3 regions of the Leuconostoc sp. C5 genome follow, and region 3 is predicted to be linked to each of the others. Evidence: riboswitches for the same ligand, from Rfam matches in the RefSeq annotation. Region 3 holds a riboswitch; each other region holds the start of a gene.
The links. Region 3 has a riboswitch for FMN ahead of RHP56_RS06230 (ECF transporter S component). Riboswitches for the same ligand answer to the same signal wherever they lie in the genome.
Positions count from the first base shown of each region.

Region 1: another riboswitch for FMN. It lies ahead of ribD (bifunctional diaminohydroxyphosphoribosylaminopyrimidine deaminase/5-amino-6-(5-phosphoribosylamino)uracil reductase RibD); the one in region 3 lies ahead of RHP56_RS06230 (ECF transporter S component).
Region 2: another riboswitch for FMN. It lies ahead of RHP56_RS10265 (ImmA/IrrE family metallo-endopeptidase); the one in region 3 lies ahead of RHP56_RS06230 (ECF transporter S component).

Region 1 covers NZ_CP134351.1:807,021-812,602, reverse strand. Annotated here, with positions in the region: gene ribH (6,7-dimethyl-8-ribityllumazine synthase) at 115-585, opposite strand; gene RHP56_RS04080 (bifunctional 3,4-dihydroxy-2-butanone-4-phosphate synthase/GTP cyclohydrolase II) at 610-1,803, opposite strand; gene RHP56_RS04075 (riboflavin synthase) at 1,806-2,396, opposite strand; gene ribD (bifunctional diaminohydroxyphosphoribosylaminopyrimidine deaminase/5-amino-6-(5-phosphoribosylamino)uracil reductase RibD) at 2,396-3,430, opposite strand; FMN riboswitch at 3,554-3,691, opposite strand; gene RHP56_RS04065 (dimethylarginine dimethylaminohydrolase family protein) at 3,813-4,772, opposite strand; gene RHP56_RS04060 (cation transporter) at 4,792-5,582, opposite strand, start outside.
Region 2 covers NZ_CP134352.1:5,797-11,378, reverse strand. Annotated here, with positions in the region: gene RHP56_RS10280 (transposase) at 1-35, opposite strand, end outside; gene RHP56_RS10275 (hypothetical protein) at 130-576, shown strand; gene RHP56_RS10270 (multicopper oxidase family protein) at 774-2,306, opposite strand; FMN riboswitch at 2,584-2,727, shown strand; gene RHP56_RS10265 (ImmA/IrrE family metallo-endopeptidase) at 3,025-3,342, shown strand; gene RHP56_RS10260 (ParA family protein) at 4,565-5,398, shown strand; gene RHP56_RS10255 (hypothetical protein) at 5,401-5,582, shown strand, end outside.
Region 3 covers NZ_CP134351.1:1,223,810-1,229,391, forward strand. Annotated here, with positions in the region: gene der (ribosome biogenesis GTPase Der) at 1-830, opposite strand, end outside; gene rpsA (30S ribosomal protein S1) at 905-2,095, opposite strand; gene cmk ((d)CMP kinase) at 2,190-2,867, opposite strand; gene RHP56_RS06225 (hypothetical protein) at 2,882-3,439, opposite strand; gene RHP56_RS06230 (ECF transporter S component) at 3,513-4,103, opposite strand; FMN riboswitch at 4,202-4,338, opposite strand; gene RHP56_RS06235 (pseudouridine synthase) at 4,367-5,116, opposite strand; gene scpB (SMC-Scp complex subunit ScpB) at 5,109-5,582, opposite strand, start outside.

The DNA.
Region 1 (5,582 bases), 420 kb from region 3:
CTTATCTAATTAGTATGATACTTCTATTGTAACATAACTGAACAAACGCTGTATTATACGTAAACAAAAAAGAATAGAAAATGAAAACAATATCCGCAATATGAGAAACGCTTATCAAATAGATTTTATTTGCTCAAAGATATTAATAAGCTCCAACAAACTGAGTGCAACTTCGGCCCCTTTGTTTCCTGATTTGGCACCTGACCGTTGCTGTGCTTGCTCTAAAGTATCTGTAGTCAACACCCCAAAAACAATTGGTACATCTGTACTTAAACTTATTTGAGAAATGCCGTTAGCAACACCATTAATAACAAGGTCATAATGATCTGTGTCTCCTTTTATTACAGCACCTAGTGTTACAATACCATCATATTTTTGAACCTGCGCTATTCTTTTCGCAACCATTGGAATTTCCAAAGCTCCTGGTACCCAAATAATATCAATATTACTCTCATCAATACCATGCATTTCTAGAGATTCTTGCGCGCCAGAAATAAGTTGCTTAACAATTAAATCATTAAACTTGCTGGCCACAATTGCAATTTTTTTATTTGTTTGATCAATTAACTTAGCTTTATAAATCATTTTTATTTACCTTCTTAATGTCAATCACAGCTTGTGATTAAATTTTTCCTTTTTTGTTTGCATATATTGTTCATTCTTATCATTAATGCCCGTAATTAAGGGTACCTGTTCAATAACCTCAATACCTTCGTCAATTAACGACTGTACTTTATCCGGATTATTCGTTAATAAGCGAATTTTGGTTAATCCTGATATTTTCAAAATTTTGGCAGCCTTTTTATAGTCCCGTTCATCCGGCAAATGCCCTAAGTGAACATTCGCATCATACGTATCAAACTTATTTTCTTGCAACACATAACTTTTTAGTTTTTCATGAAGTCCAATACCACGACCTTCTTGACGAAGATAAACAAGAGCCCCACCTTGCTTATTTATTGTTTTGAGCGCTTCTCTCAGTTGAGGACCGCATTCACAACGTTGTGAACCAAATATTTCGCCGGTTAAACACTCGGAGTGTAAGCGAACTAAGGGAATTTGATCAAAACTTCGACTGCTTTGAATAAGCAAATCAGATTTTTCTTCATCATTCACGCTAAACTCCGTCAAATGAAAATCACCGTATTGAGTTGGTAAATATACCGTTGGTCCCTCGTCAATACCTGCTTGTTTTTGGTCTTCTCGGTAATTAATTAGATCCTGCATTGATAATTGAAATATATCGTGTTTTTTCGCTAATTCTTTAAGTTCTTTTTCTCGAGCCATTGTTCCGTCTTGTGCCAAAATTTCTATTATATACGCCACAGGCGGCACACCAGCTATTTTAGCTAACTCAACAGCCCCTTCTGTATGTCCCTGTCTTGTCAGTACGCCACCATCTTCAGCGACTAATGGGAAAATATGACCAGGCGTCTCAAAGTCAACAGATGTTGTACTTAGATTAGCTAAATTTTTGATTGTGGCAGCACGTTCATACGCAGAAACACCCGTCGTGCTGTCAATATGATCAACGCTCACAGTGAACTTTGTCCCAAATTTTTCAGAATTATGCGTCGTCATTTGGTCTAACCCGAGTTCATCAGCACGAGATTTAGTGATTGGTACAGCTAGAACACCCCTTGCAATTGAAAGGGCTTCATTGACCGTAGCTGCCGTCACAAATGATGCTAAACCGACCAAATCTCCTTCATGTTCTCTTTTTTTGTCATCGCTCAAAATAATCAGCTTACCCTTTTTCAACTCTTTAACTGCTGTTTTAACTTTTTCTGTAGTACTTGTCATTATTACTTTCCTTTCATTAAATATTTCGCCAAAATATCGGTTTCAACATTTACCAAATCTCGTTCATGCAATAATCCCAAAGTTGTCTTGGTTAATGTAAGTGGTATTAGACCAACTTGAAATACATCTTCTCTCGCTTGAACAATGGTTAGGCTCACACCTGAAATAGTAACTGAACCTTTATTGACGATTTGATTTATTTGTTGACGGTCTGCTAATTTAAAAGTTAACAATGTGGTTTCTTCACTGTACTCTTTTTTGACTACTTCAGCTGTCTGATCTACATGACCTAGAACAAAGTGACCATCAAATCGGTTGGAAACTAAAAGTGCTTTCTCCAAGTTTACTTTTTGCCCAACTTGATAGAATTTAACAATGGTCGTTTCAAAAGTCGGTACCATAATATCGAATTCAGCATAATTTGATTCTAGCTGATTAATTGTTAAACAAACGCCATCAACCATAATGCTATCGCCTACTCTGCTATCAGAAAAATAGTCCTCGGATGCAGCAATTTTTAAGCGCATTTCTTTGTCATTACGCTGATAAATGCTTATTAAACGACCAACTTCTTGTGTAATACCTGTAAACATTATTGCGTTCCCCCTTGATGATTGATATAGACTTTTTTGACAGCATTGCCAACTTGCACTTCATTTTTAGGCTTTTGGCTAACAGATATTCCTTTCAGACTATCTTTAGATAATACTTTATCTGTTGTATAAATTAGCATTTCTTGCCACAAGTTTTCTTTCAAAAATGAGTGAATCAAACTTGGTCCGCCTTCAACCATCACAGATTGAATATTTTGTTTGGCTAAATCTATTAATATATCTTTAAGCGCACCAGACATTAATTTGACATAAGAATGCTGTTTTGAAAATAGAACATTTTCCGTATATATCAGCCAATTATTTGAAAAATCAAAGTTCGTATTTTGCAACCGTCCACGACGATCAATAACAACTCTCAATGGTTGTTTATGACTGATATTGATGTGCCGTACAGTTAACATTGGTTGATCTGTGATCATGGTCTCGCTGCCAATCATTATTGCACTTCTAGTTGCACGCTCTCGGTGTACATCAGCATCAGCTAGCTCATCAGTCAGTTTTTTTCGTTTTCCAAATTTTTCAGCAACAAATCCGTTTTGAGACATGGCAAGTTTCAACTGAACATATGGTAGTCGTGTGGTATAAAAATAATGAAATGCAGGGTTGATCTCTTTATTTTCAACTGTATTCAAAACATCGACAGTGATACCAGCTGATCTTAGCATTTTAATTCCTGTTCCATTTGTTGACGGATTCGGATCAATGCTACCAACAACCACACGCTTCAGTCCCCAATTTTGAATTTGAACTGCACAAGAGCCTACTTTCCCCTGCGTGGAACACGGCTCCAAAGTGACATAAAGCGTAGCACCTAAAATGTCGGTCTTGTTTTTGACACGATTAAAAGCATTTATTTCAGCATGCGCTTCACCAAACTTTTCATGATATCCTGTCGCGATAACCTGACCATCTTTAACAATTACTGCACCAACCCTAGGATTTTCAAAAGTTTGATACGGCATTGCTCGAATTGCCTCATCTGCAGCGAGCTTCATCCATGTTAAATCATTCATACTTACCTCCTGAATTTTTCAGGACAAAAAACCCGATGCGTTAAAAATACACATCGGGTTTATAGTAGTTTAGATTAATTCAAAAAACCTAGACAATATAAAAAAAGCATCGTCTAAACTATTTCAAATCTTCTCCCATCCAGACTTTAACTGTCGGTCACAGAATTTCACTGTGTCAACCGCGAAAATATCGCGGGTCACGGACTGAGGTTATTCACCATCACCGTCGGTCGGGAATTACACCCTGCCCCGAAGATTAATTTATTTAACAAAACTAATTTATCATTAGAATTCTACAATGTCAATCAAAAATATTTTTTACGCTTTTTAATTCTTATTCTGTAGACAGCAAAAAAGTAAAAAGTCGCCCTAAACACCCTTTTTACTCATTTTTTTCTCTCACTAACGGGCATGATGCACATCTTAGTGCACCGTCTAATAGTGAATGCCATGTAAACACGATAGGGATGACCGTATAACCTTCATTTTTTAAAGCCTCTTGCAACGCTGTATGTCTTTTTTGCACAATAACTTTTTTAGGCCCAATAACTAAAACATTCCCACCCATCTCTTTTCTGGTTTTTGCATCAATATCAATAAATTTATAATCGACCAGTTCTTTCGGTAAGTCTTTTAAGACAGGTTTATGGATAATAGCAGTTTTTGGACCAATAATGGTCATACAACAATCCAAGTGCAAAATTGCATCATCATTCAAATACACTGGTACTACTTTCCACGGTCTATCGACAATCTCATTCTCAAAATCCTTGTCTAAAATACTTTGTAGCCATTTTGCACCAGCTTCATTACTAGCATATTTACCAATGCCGACGAATACATAAGGATAGTTAACGATAACGTCACCACCCTCCAGATATATTTTATCCTTTTGATTTAACGTGTGCACCTGATTCTTATTGTTAATAGCTGCAACAATTCTTTGATACCCACGTCGTTCAATTTTTCGCATTTCAATTTGAACATTTCCTTCAATAAAATGTTCTCCAACGCTCATAGCACTATCTCGTGCATACATTTGCCCCATTCCATAGGGATCTAGCTTTGTTGGGGTTACCGAATCAACATGGTGTACCTTGACACCATGTGTTTCCAAAATTCGTTGGAATTCTGCTAATTCTCGTTGAAATTTTTTAGCAAGGAAACTCGGAACTTTTTTACCTCGCAAAAGAGTATAAATATGTTTTGTCATAAATTGTTTCCATTTTGCAGTATGTTCTTCCTGCTCTATTTCATGCGTATCTGGAAAATATAGCTTTGTTGCATCCCCAATAATGACTTCTTTTAATGGATCATATTCGTTATAAACATTGATTTTCATTTGATTTCCCCTTTTTCTTTTAAGCATACACAAACTCTAAATGTACAAACTCATAACATGCTTTAAGTTCTTCTAAAATACGGACTTTTTTATCACGTAACAATACTGTCCCAATTTCGTCATCGACAACATCAATCATCACCTTAACTGAAAAATACATGCCCGTTTTATAAATATGACAGCCAGTTAATATGACTTCTTTTCCAAAGTGTTTTCTAAGGCATGCTTCAAATTCATTCTGAATGTTTTCATCAATTAACCGGCCGCCACAGATTTCAATGAATGCATTTTTTAGTACTTTAACCGGCGTTGTAATTGAAAATAAGACTAGTATTACCGTCACAAAGAAATCACCCGTGTATAGCAAGAACCCTAGGATTGAATTTTTTGGAATCAATAAAACTAGAAAGGCTGCTAACCCAATCCCCCCACACATGATTGAATCAATTCGCGTACTTTTGGATTCTGCAGATAGCATCGTACTAGCACGACCAATTTTTTGATTTTGCCGACTATAAAACAAAGATATCGTTAAACATAATATGACCATAATGATTTCATATGGAATTATCGGCGTTAAGTTTAATACATCCCCTTTATGGTAAACGAAATATTGATATGCTTTTTGACTTACTTGAATAGTGGAGGTCGTTAACAAAATCAGTGTCATCATTGATTTAAAAGCAGCATACATTGGTTCAAACATGAAGTGACCATTTGGAAAACGCTCACTTGTTCTGGCACTATACTTTGAAATCGTAATTGCAGCGATTCCAGAAACCAGTGTCATTATTGTAAAGTAACTATCTA
Region 2 (5,582 bases), on a different replicon from region 3:
GAATCTTTGAAATCTTGTGAATAACGAATTGACATAAAAATACTCCTATACTTTCATTTTACGGACTGAATAAAAATAGTCCATTTTTTTAGTATAAGAGCAGATTTTACTGACGTGCGTGTGATGAATATGAAAACAAAATTTCACAATATTACTTTCACAAAAGTAACTGGACAACATTACGAAAATAGTGATGTAAAAAAAATGTTAGAAAATGATTTTAATACCAGTAAAACCATGGGATTCTATTTGAGCACACCCTCTGAAAAATCAATTTTATTTACCGGTGACACAATATGGTTTGACAGTCTAGAAAATAATCTTGAGGACTTGAAACCAGATATTGTCGTTATGAATTCAGGAGGAAACGGATTTTCAGTTGGTCGCTTGATTCTTAATGCCCAAGATGTGTTTAAAATTCATGAGACTCTCCCCCAATCACTTCTTATTGCAAGTCACATGGAAGCTGTCAACCACTGGACTACTTCAGGAACGGAGTTAGCTGCTATGGCAGAAAAAAATGGTTTTGAAAGCAAGTTAGAAATACCAAAAGATGGCGATATATTAACACTCTAATATGTACTATTTCAGAAAAATATAAAATACTTTATAGCTTTGAAATAGACTTTAAAACAAAACATCACTTTAACTGTAGTGTAGTTAAAGTGATGTTTTTTTTAAAATATGTTGTTCCCTTAATCTTAACATACCAATAGTCTAACAGCGAATATGATTGATCAACCATTTTTCATCGGAAGTATTCTAGCAAAATCTTACATTTTCATTCCCATTTTTTCGTACGACTCCATACCTGCCATCCAAAGATTAGATAACTCAATACCACGCTCCTCAGCTAACGCGTTCATTAACGTATTCATATCCATTAACTGATACTTCTGATGCGGCTTTTTTGGATCTACTATCTCTATTTGTGCCATCATACCACCATCTTCATGTTCTAAAATATGGCAATGATACATATAAATACCAGGTAAATCAAACTTAACTAGTATTCGAACAGTTTCCCCTGGGTTAACTCCAATGGTGTCTTTGAAACCGTTCTCATTTGGATATGGATCTTTTCCATTACGTGTTAGTACTAAAAAGCGAGTGCCGTGTATGTGAAATGGGTGAACCATTCCCGGTTTTTCGTTACTATTCGTGACATCCCAATACTGATACTCTCCAACTATTTGCTCGGCATCAATGCGTTCCATAGCAAATTTCTTGTCATCTATGGCAACACTTTCATCCATTCCTTGCATGACGACATGTCGAATGGGTAATGACGTTTCAACTGTCGGTTTCTTTAAATTAATTAAATGATCGGGAATTTTTGTAGTATCTTTTGCGAAATTGTGAATGCGGAACTTTAATAGTGGCACTTGATCAGTATATAAGGTTACCTCATCACCTTCATGATATTGGCTAAAATCAATAATGACTTCTGCACGTTCAGCACAGCTCAACATTAAACCTGTCAGCTTGATTGGCTTGGGTAATAGAGAACAATCCCCCGCAATCTGATCAAATGGCAAATCATCGGAAAAATGCAAACGCCATTCCCGACGGTTAGCACCATTTAAAAAACGTAACCTTATTTTTTGCGTTGTGACATCGAAGTATGGGTTGACTGTTCCATTGATAACAGCCGTGGGACCTGCAACACCATCAGGATCATAATCGGCACGATAATCAAACTGATTATCTTTGTGAAAATGTCTATCTTGTAAAATAATTGGAATATCATCTACTCCATAATTTCTTGGTATTGATAATTGAGATTCATGCTCATCTTGAACAATAACCATTGTAGCTAATCCTTGCCACACCTGTTCTGCTGTGGATGGACACGGGTGAGCATGCAACCATAATGTCGCAGCGGGCTGATTCAACGTAAAATTAATATGTTTGATTTCCCCTGGGTAAACAGGCGCGTGACAACCCCCATCAACATAAGGGCCACTAACATCAGCTCCATGCCAATGAAAAGTAGTTAATTCTGGCAGGTCATTCTTCAAAGTGATATGATTTTTTTGACCGCGGTGAAATATAATAGTCTTACCTAAAAAATTAGCATTATAACCCCATGTCTGTGTCTTTTCCCCTGGCAATATTTGCGATTTCCCTGATTTTGCAGTGACGGTATAGTAGATATCATTGTTAGACTCTCTATCTGCTTTTAAAATAGGTGGTATATTTAAAGGCATTTCCGGGGCATTATTTACTATGAGAGGTACATATCCGCCATCATGTAGATCAAAAGCTGGCTCATCAAAGAAATATTTTTTATTGGACTGTTCCATTTTAATTTTCCTCTATATTTTTAGTAGTGTACTTACTGAAAATTGAAATTACAAGATATGAATGATCACTCCTCATCTCAAATTCTAGCACTTTTTAGTAATTATGAATAATATTAGCATTCTGAAGAGTGTAATTATCTTAACTATTTAATCATGTTACGCTCATAGTCGATATATTGAAGAATTAAGTGATTTAATTTGACTCTAACCGTTGTTTACAAAAGAAGTTAATATTTGACAAAATAAGATTTTAACGTTAGCATTAACTTTATTAATAAATAATCTTCGGGGCAGGGTGTAATTCCCGACCGACGGTAATCGTATTATTAAATGCGTAAGTCCGTGACCTATGTAATTTTACATAGCTGACACAGTGAAAATCTGTGACCGACAGTTAAAGTCTGGATGGGAGAAGATTTAAAAATAACTAGTTTTTGAGCGCATAATTTGCGCCTTTTGCTGGCTTTTTTAAATTAATCTAAAAAATAGACCCCGATGTGCTTTTAAGCATATCGGGGTTTTTGTTCCCGAACAGAATAATTCAATTCGAGTAAAGTTTGAATGACAGTGCGTTCTTGAGATGATAAACTAGTCATGAGTCGCAGTTCCTTTATGGTTGTTTTAGACAATTACCATTAAAGGCGCTGCGGCTTTTTTATTCAAGTGTTCGGTTTAATTTTACAATCTACCTTTAACAATTATCAACAAATATTTATCCATGGTCTATTATAATGATACTTCAATTGCAAGCAGACAACATTTTACAATTCTGCACGAATTATCACACATTCAACTACACAGTAATACAAAAAACGAAACCTATTCATCTTTAATTATAGGCAATGATTATTCAGCAGAAGATACAATCAAAGAACAAGAAGCCAATACATTAGCTAGTCAACTTTTAATCAATGATAATGCTTTGAATCAATACATAAATAATGGTTTTAAATTTAATCAAACCTGCAAAGAATTTGAAATCAGCCATGAAGCCTTAAAAAATCGTATAAAAACTATCTCAAATACTACTACATGAAAAATAATATAGATTGTTGTGAAGAAGATAAAATCATTCAAAATCCATTCATATATGCCAACAGCATAACAACAAAATATATGGATGATCAAAAAATATATCTTAAATCATTCTAAAAATCTGCCACCAAACACGGAAACCGCGCAACAGCCAACCGCCACCACAACAGTTAAGCTCGCCCGTGGTTATTATTATGATTGTGGCTTTTTTTTATTGTCTTTAAATCTAAATCAATAGAGAAAACTAAAGGAAATTGTTGACACAAGCAAGTCACAAATGCTTGATTGAGAGTGAGGGAAGTTTAGAGCCGAAGATAGTTTTTCCCTTGTTTTTAGGAAGAAAAAAACTTTAATCAAACAAACACTTGACCGATCGTTCAGTCGTCCGTCACCTTATCCATACAAGCTTTGGTTTTACCCACTTGCTTTAATCAATTAATTAGTCATTGAACCAATAAAAAAACGCCCTTATTGGCGCTGTATCACTATACTTATTCTCTTTGTCACGATACAGCTTAATTACAAGCTCTGTGTCCTTGAACACCGTTTTACCTGCCGAGCCGTTAATGGTCGCTCTCACCCTACTACACGCCCAGTATGGATTGTTTGTGTAGCACCCACATATTTTTGTACAGTAGTGTCTGGGAAAATGGCACTTGTCTATTTTTTCGTATACCTGATATAGCATTTTGGCTCTACCTAGTTGCAAGAAACACAACTACCCCCTACCTGTCATATCAACCATACCCCTTAAAGTGTTTGGCTTCACTCTTTTTGAAATCACCCACATTTACAACACAAAGGGTGTGTTGTATAATATAACTACATTAATCAAATACAAAAGATGTATGTAGCTATCAAGAATTGGCGTTCTTGGTGGCTTTTCTTTATGCAAAAATTTATTTTTGGTAATTAAAAATAATCTTTAAATCTATACCGTTGATATTAAATGTTTTGAAATTTATTGTCAACAACCACTTTTGAATTTGTAGTATTTTTTTGCATACTTTTTGTAGTAAAATAGTATTATAGTAATATAGTAATGTAGTACAGTAGTACTATAGTGTTAAGTAAAACTTTAAATATTGATTAACAAGCGTTTACTACACATACTTTATGTAGTACAATAGTATAATAGAAATATAGTCAAATAGTCAAATAGTCAAATAGTCAAATAGTAATGTTTTTAAAAATAACTTAATTTCTTGAGGAGATAAATATTTATGACTACAAAATTGTTATTTGGAAACTTTAAAGGTGGAGTTGGTAAGACTACCAATTCAGTAATGGTAGCATACGAATTGGCCAAAAAGGGATACAAGACTTTAGTATGTGACTTAGATCCACAAGCAAATTCAACACAATTATTACGTAGAACATACGGACTTCAAAACGGTATAGAATTACCAATTGAAAACACCATGATGGTTGCACTTCAAGAAAATACTATAAAAAATTCGTTAGTTGAAATAATGGACAATTTATATCTTTTGCCTTCGCACAAAGATTTTGTTAATTATCCTGACTTTCTAGAACTTAAATTCTTACCAAACAAACCAGATTATAAAAAGAAAAGAATTAGTTTTTTTCAAGATCAACTTTCTAAAATTGAAGACGATTTCGACTACATTATATTTGATGTACCACCAACATTATCAATTTATACTGACACAGCTCTATATTCATCTGATTATGTCATCATTGTTTTACAGACACAACAACGTTCTTTAGACGGAGCAGAAGCATTCTGGGAGTATTTACAAACTTTCTACAACACATATAAAGATGTTGATTTTGACATTGCGGGTATTCTACCAGTATTACTAAAAAACAATGTCGGATTAGATAACCAAATCATAGATGACGCAAAGAAAATATTTGGTGAAGAAACACTGTTTAATGTCATCATAAAACATATGGAAAGATTAAAACGATATGATCGTCAAGGCATCTCCGAACAACAGATGACAGCGCAAAATGATTTTCACGATATTAAAGTTCACCGTATTTATTCTGATTTAACAGATGAAATTATAGAAAGGACACACCAAAATTAATTATGGCAAAACTAGAGTTCAATAAGGATCCCAACCGTAAAAAATCTTTTAAAAAGGTGGAGGAAACACACATATCAGAGCCTAAAAAAACTTTTTCAACTACAGCAACTCTTGAAAATACACCAAAGCCTTATAATACAACACCAAACCCTAAAATCGGTAGACCAAGAAAAAACAAAACATA
Region 3 (5,582 bases):
TGTTTATCTTGTTCTCTAATTCCTGCTTCCGCATCAATAACCATCAAAATAACGTTGCTATCATCAATAGCTTTCATAGCACGCATCACGGAGTACTTTTCAGTATTCTCATAGATTTTCCCGCGCTTACGCATACCGGCTGTATCAACCATCACAAATTCGTCACCTTCTTCAGTCACAAATCGTGTATCAATAGCATCACGAGTAGTCCCTTCAATATCAGAGACGATCACACGTTTTTCACCAAGCATAGCGTTGACAATTGATGATTTACCAACATTTGGGCGGCCAATTATACTAAAACGAATCGCATCGTCTTCTTGCTCGGCAGCTTCATCAGGAAAATGTTTTACAATTTCATCAAGTAAATCACCTAATCCCAAACCGTGTGATCCTGAAACTGGGAATGGATCCCCAAGACCTAGTGCATAAAAATCATAGACATCATGGCGCATTTCAGGATTATCTACTTTGTTGACAGCCAGAACGACAGGCTTATCAGATTTATATAGCATACGTGCAACTACTTCATCAGCCTCAGTTAATCCTTCTCGGCCGGAAACAACCATCACAATAACATCAGTTTCATTAATTGCTAATTCTACCTGTCCACGTATTTCCGCTAAAAACGGTGCATCACCGATTTCGATACCACCGGTATCAATCATTCGAAATTCATAATTTAACCATTCAGCTGATGCATACAAGCGATCTCGCGTGACACCGGGCATGTCTTCAACGATCGCAATTCTTTCTCCCGCCATACGGTTGAAAATAGTTGATTTACCAACGTTTGGTCGACCGACAATTGCTACTATTGGTGCTGACATTTTGGCACCTCCTTTGTATAAATAAATTTATCATAAAAAAAGAACTGGCGAACCAGTTCTTTTCAATAGAATTCTTAGAACTTACCATCAAAGAGGTCGCCCAATGTTGCAGCTGAATCATCTTGTTGCTTATAAGCAGCAATATCTGCACGTGATGCTGAACTATCCTTTGAATTTCCACGATCTTCACGTTCTGGCTTTTCTTCCAATGCCTTCATTGACAATGAAATACGTTCTTCGGCAGGCTTAACATCCAAAACTTGAACTTGAACTTTATCGCCTGACTTCAAAACTTCTGAAGGGTTTTCGATACGCTTGTGTGAAATTTGTGATACGTGAACTAATCCTTCGATACCAGGGAAAATTTCAACGAATGCTCCGAAGTCTTTTACACGCTTAACAGTTCCTTCAAGAACTGTTCCGGCAGGAGCTTCTTCAGCAACCTTATCCCAAGGTCCAGGTTGTGTAGCCTTGATTGACAATGAGATACGTCCCTTTTCAGCATCTAAGGCTAAAATTTTAACGTTAACTGTTTCACCCTTTGTCAAAACATCAGCAGGGTTCTTAACACGATCATGAGAAATTTCTGAAACGTGTACCAAACCATCAACGCCACCTAAGTCAACGAATGCTCCGAAGTCAGTCAAACGAGCAACTTTACCTTCAACAACTTCACCAACTGATAGCTTTTCAAATGCTTCTGCTAATTGTGCTGCACGTTCTTGTGCTGCAACTGCCTTACGTGACAAGATTAAGCGTGCCTTGGCAGCATCAATTTCAATAACTTGTGCTTTAATATCTTTATTCTTAAACTGGTTCAAATCTGACACGAAACGATCAGCAACCATTGATGCGGGTACAAAGCCACGAACACCATTAACATCGACAACTAAACCACCACGTACAGCATTGATAACTTTAGCATCAACTGTATCACCTTCACCAAATGACAAGTTTTCCCATGCCTTACGTGCTTCCAAGCGCTTCTTTGACAACAAGTAAGATACGCCTTCCTTGTCGCTTGTTACATTAGAGATGACAACAGCTTCAACACTGTCACCAACCTTCAATTCGTCTGCCAGATTAATGTTACGATCGTCTGAGTACTCACGCGCTGGCACAACTCCTTCTTCACCGGTATGCAAACCAATAACTGCTTGGTTATCGTTATCAACGGCTAGTACTTCGCCCGTAACGACATCTCCTACCTTAATTTGATCTGCACTCTCGAGAGCTGCTAAAAGCTCGTTGTTTGTTTCACTCATGACGTCAAACGTCCTCCTACAATTTACACTATGAATATAGTGTACCAAATATTTTAGTTCTTGTATAGTAAAAAACACGGTTTAACCGTGTAAATTAGAAACTAATATTATTTTCGATAATGTTGGCTATTTTAGCCACAACATCGTCAATACTTTGTCCCGTTGTATCCACTAAAATAGCGTCCTTCGCTTGTGTTAATGGACTAATTTGACGATGAGAATCTTTGTAATCTCGCGCTTCAATTTCGCGCTTCAATGTTTCGAGATCAGTAGTCATCCCTTTAGCAACATTTTCTTTATAACGTCGTTGGGCACGTTCATCAACACTTGCTACAAGAAAAATTTTGACATCTGCTTCTGGTAACACAGTTGTGCCGATATCGCGGCCGTCCATAATCACACTGTTGTTATTAGCTATTTCACGTTGACGATTGACTAAATTAGAACGTACATCCGCAAAGGAAGCCACTACAGACACATTGTTTGTCACTTCAGCGGAACGAATTTCCTCCGTGACATCGGTATCATTCAAAAATACACGTTGAACTGGTGTACTAGGTTCAAAGCGTATTTCCGTTTGTGACAATAAGTTTTTTATTTTTTCTTCATCATTATAAGCAATGCCGTTCTTTTTTGCAGCTAAAGTTATTGTTCTGTACATTGCACCTGTGTCAACATACACATAATTTAGCTTTGTTGCTAAAATTTTGGCAATAGTAGACTTACCGGCAGAAGCTGGGCCATCAATGGCAACTTGAAAATTCGTCATAATAATAAAAAGTCCTCTTACTGAATGTTTAGTGCAGTACCAGCATACTGTGTGTAATTATCAACTGTTAACCCTGGATTTAATGCAATAACTTGGCTAGTTGTCATCCCGTGTGTAACTGCAAAATTATACAACGTTTGACTAGCACCCAAAACTGCAGTAGTGGTTGTGGAACTACTTGATGCTGAACTTGATTCAGCCGTCTCAGTAGAAGATGAACTAGCAGATTCCTCACTTGAAGCAGCTTCACTGCTACTTACTGATTCTTCTTCAGAAGAACTTGATGCACTTGACTCGGAAGATGATGATTCAGAAGACTCAGAAGACGTAGATTTAGTAGTTGATGAACGCTTTGTACTTGAAGAAACAGCCGTTTGTGGCTTTGATGATTTTTGATTAGCAATCATGCCATACACAGGTACAAAAGATATAACTGCAAGCGCTAATACAACAAGCAGAACACGAAATCCTTTATTTGGGGATTTTGAATCTGACTTTCGGGAAAATTTTGGTTCGAGTTTATCTTTTTTGGGCCGCTTTGAGCGGCTCATGTTGTTTGGGTCAAAATCGTTCATAGAAACGACCTCCATTTTATTGGTTCACATAAAATTTTACCACACCAACACCGACTTTGCTCATAATGTTTTGTTAAGAATGAAACCTTCTCTGGAGCGGCTGTATTGCCCTTAATATGATCATACTCACGACAAACCATATAATACCCTCGATAAGATTGAACGGTAATACCATACCGATAAAATAGTTTTTTAAACCAATGAATTTAGCAATGTCGAAATTAGCAAACCTCGCATACAAAGGTATAGCTACAAACCAATTGATGACAATCGCAACAATTGTCATGACAAACGTGCTGCTTATTAACGGCAGGATTTTTTTTTGCCAATTACTATACTGCTCAAGGTTGGGCATTGTAATTTTTAAGACTGTGATAAAGGCCAAAACAACCAGTAAATTAACCGGTAGTCCTAAATAAGTGTTAACCCCCTCATTTGCCAAAATTAACTTTAGCAAGGTACGAATTAAAATGACCCACAGTGAAGCAGAATAATTTAACCAATATAAGCCAATGACAACTGGTACGATTGAAAAATCTAGTTTCAAAAAATCGGCACTAGGAATGATTGGCACTTGGGGAAACAGCATCAAACCAAATGAAATAGCGCTTAGTATTGCAATTAATGTAGTACGTTGCACTCGCGTTACAGGAATAATTGACATAATTCTTTCCTCTTGTTTGCTCACCTCACCAGTAGATGCAAACAAAAAACCACAGATTTTGTCAGGGTACAACAAAAAATGCAGCTTTCACTTTCTTTTTTAGACTTCTTTATACCCGACTTTACGGTCGGCTCTGGATTTTGACCAGATCAGCTGCAAAAGCAGGTCGCGGGCTTACCATGAAAATTCATGTCTCACCGCCGGTTGGGACTTACACCCGACCCTGAAGTTATTATTAAATTTGATTTTATTGTATCACGGTGTTACTTACGACGCAACAATTTGTAATCTTGTGCCTTTAAGCGTTTGATCTCTACGCTTGTTAATTTACGATACTCGCCCGGCTGTAGACCAGTGACATCAAAAAAGGCATACTGCTCACGCTTAAGCTTTTGCACTGGTAGGCCAACCTTTGCGAGCATGTTTTTGACCTGATGATTACGGCCTTCATGAATAGTTAGACGGACCATACTTGTTCTTTTTGTCGGCTCAATTCTTTCAATGGAAACACGAGCTGGCGCAGTTTTACGTCCTTTTAGGACCACTCCACGTTTCAAAGGAGCTAGCTTTTCTTCGGTTGCAATGCCTTCAACCTTTGCAACATAAGTCTTATCGACTTTAGTTTTAGGATGCATTAATTGATTAGCCACTACACCATCATTTGTTAATAACAAAACACCAGTTGTATCATAATCTAGACGGCCAACTGGATAAACACGTTGATCCACATCCTCTAAAATATCCAATACCGTACGACGACCTTTTTCATCATCATTGGTTGTCACAACTCCACGAGGCTTATTTAACAGGTAATAAACTAACTTCTCACGCCCTTCAATTGGCGCACCGTCGACCTGTACTTTATCATTTGCAGTAACTTTCGTACCTAATTCGGTAACAGTTTGCCCATTAACTTGGACACGCCCATTGATGATCAATTCTTCTGCGCCCCGTCGGGACGCTAGACCCGCTTGGGCAATAATTTTTTGCAGTCTCTGTGCTTCTTCAGACATTTTCTTTTTCACTTTCTGATTGATGTACATCAAATGCACTCGTAAATAGTTCGCCATCAATATCATCACTTAAATCTAACATATTAAAATCAGGTAACAGAGGTAATTCTTCAATACTTTTCAAACCAAAATAGTCCAAAAATTCATCGGTGGTACCAAACATGATGGGACGTCCTGGTTCGTCTTTTCTGCCAACTTCGTGGACTAGTTGCCGTAATGCTAGCTTCTGTAAAGTTCCTGAGGATTGCACACCACGAATTGTATCAATTTCAACACGTGTAATTGGTTGCTTATAAGCGACAATAACTAGTGTTTCGAGTTGTGCTTGCGATAATGTTGCATTTACAGGTGAATCAAAATACTGTTTTACTGTGCCACCAAGTTCCGGTTTAGTCACTAGGCGATACACATCGTCACTTTTACGAATTTGTAATGCACTACTTAAATCAGTATCATACTTTAACAC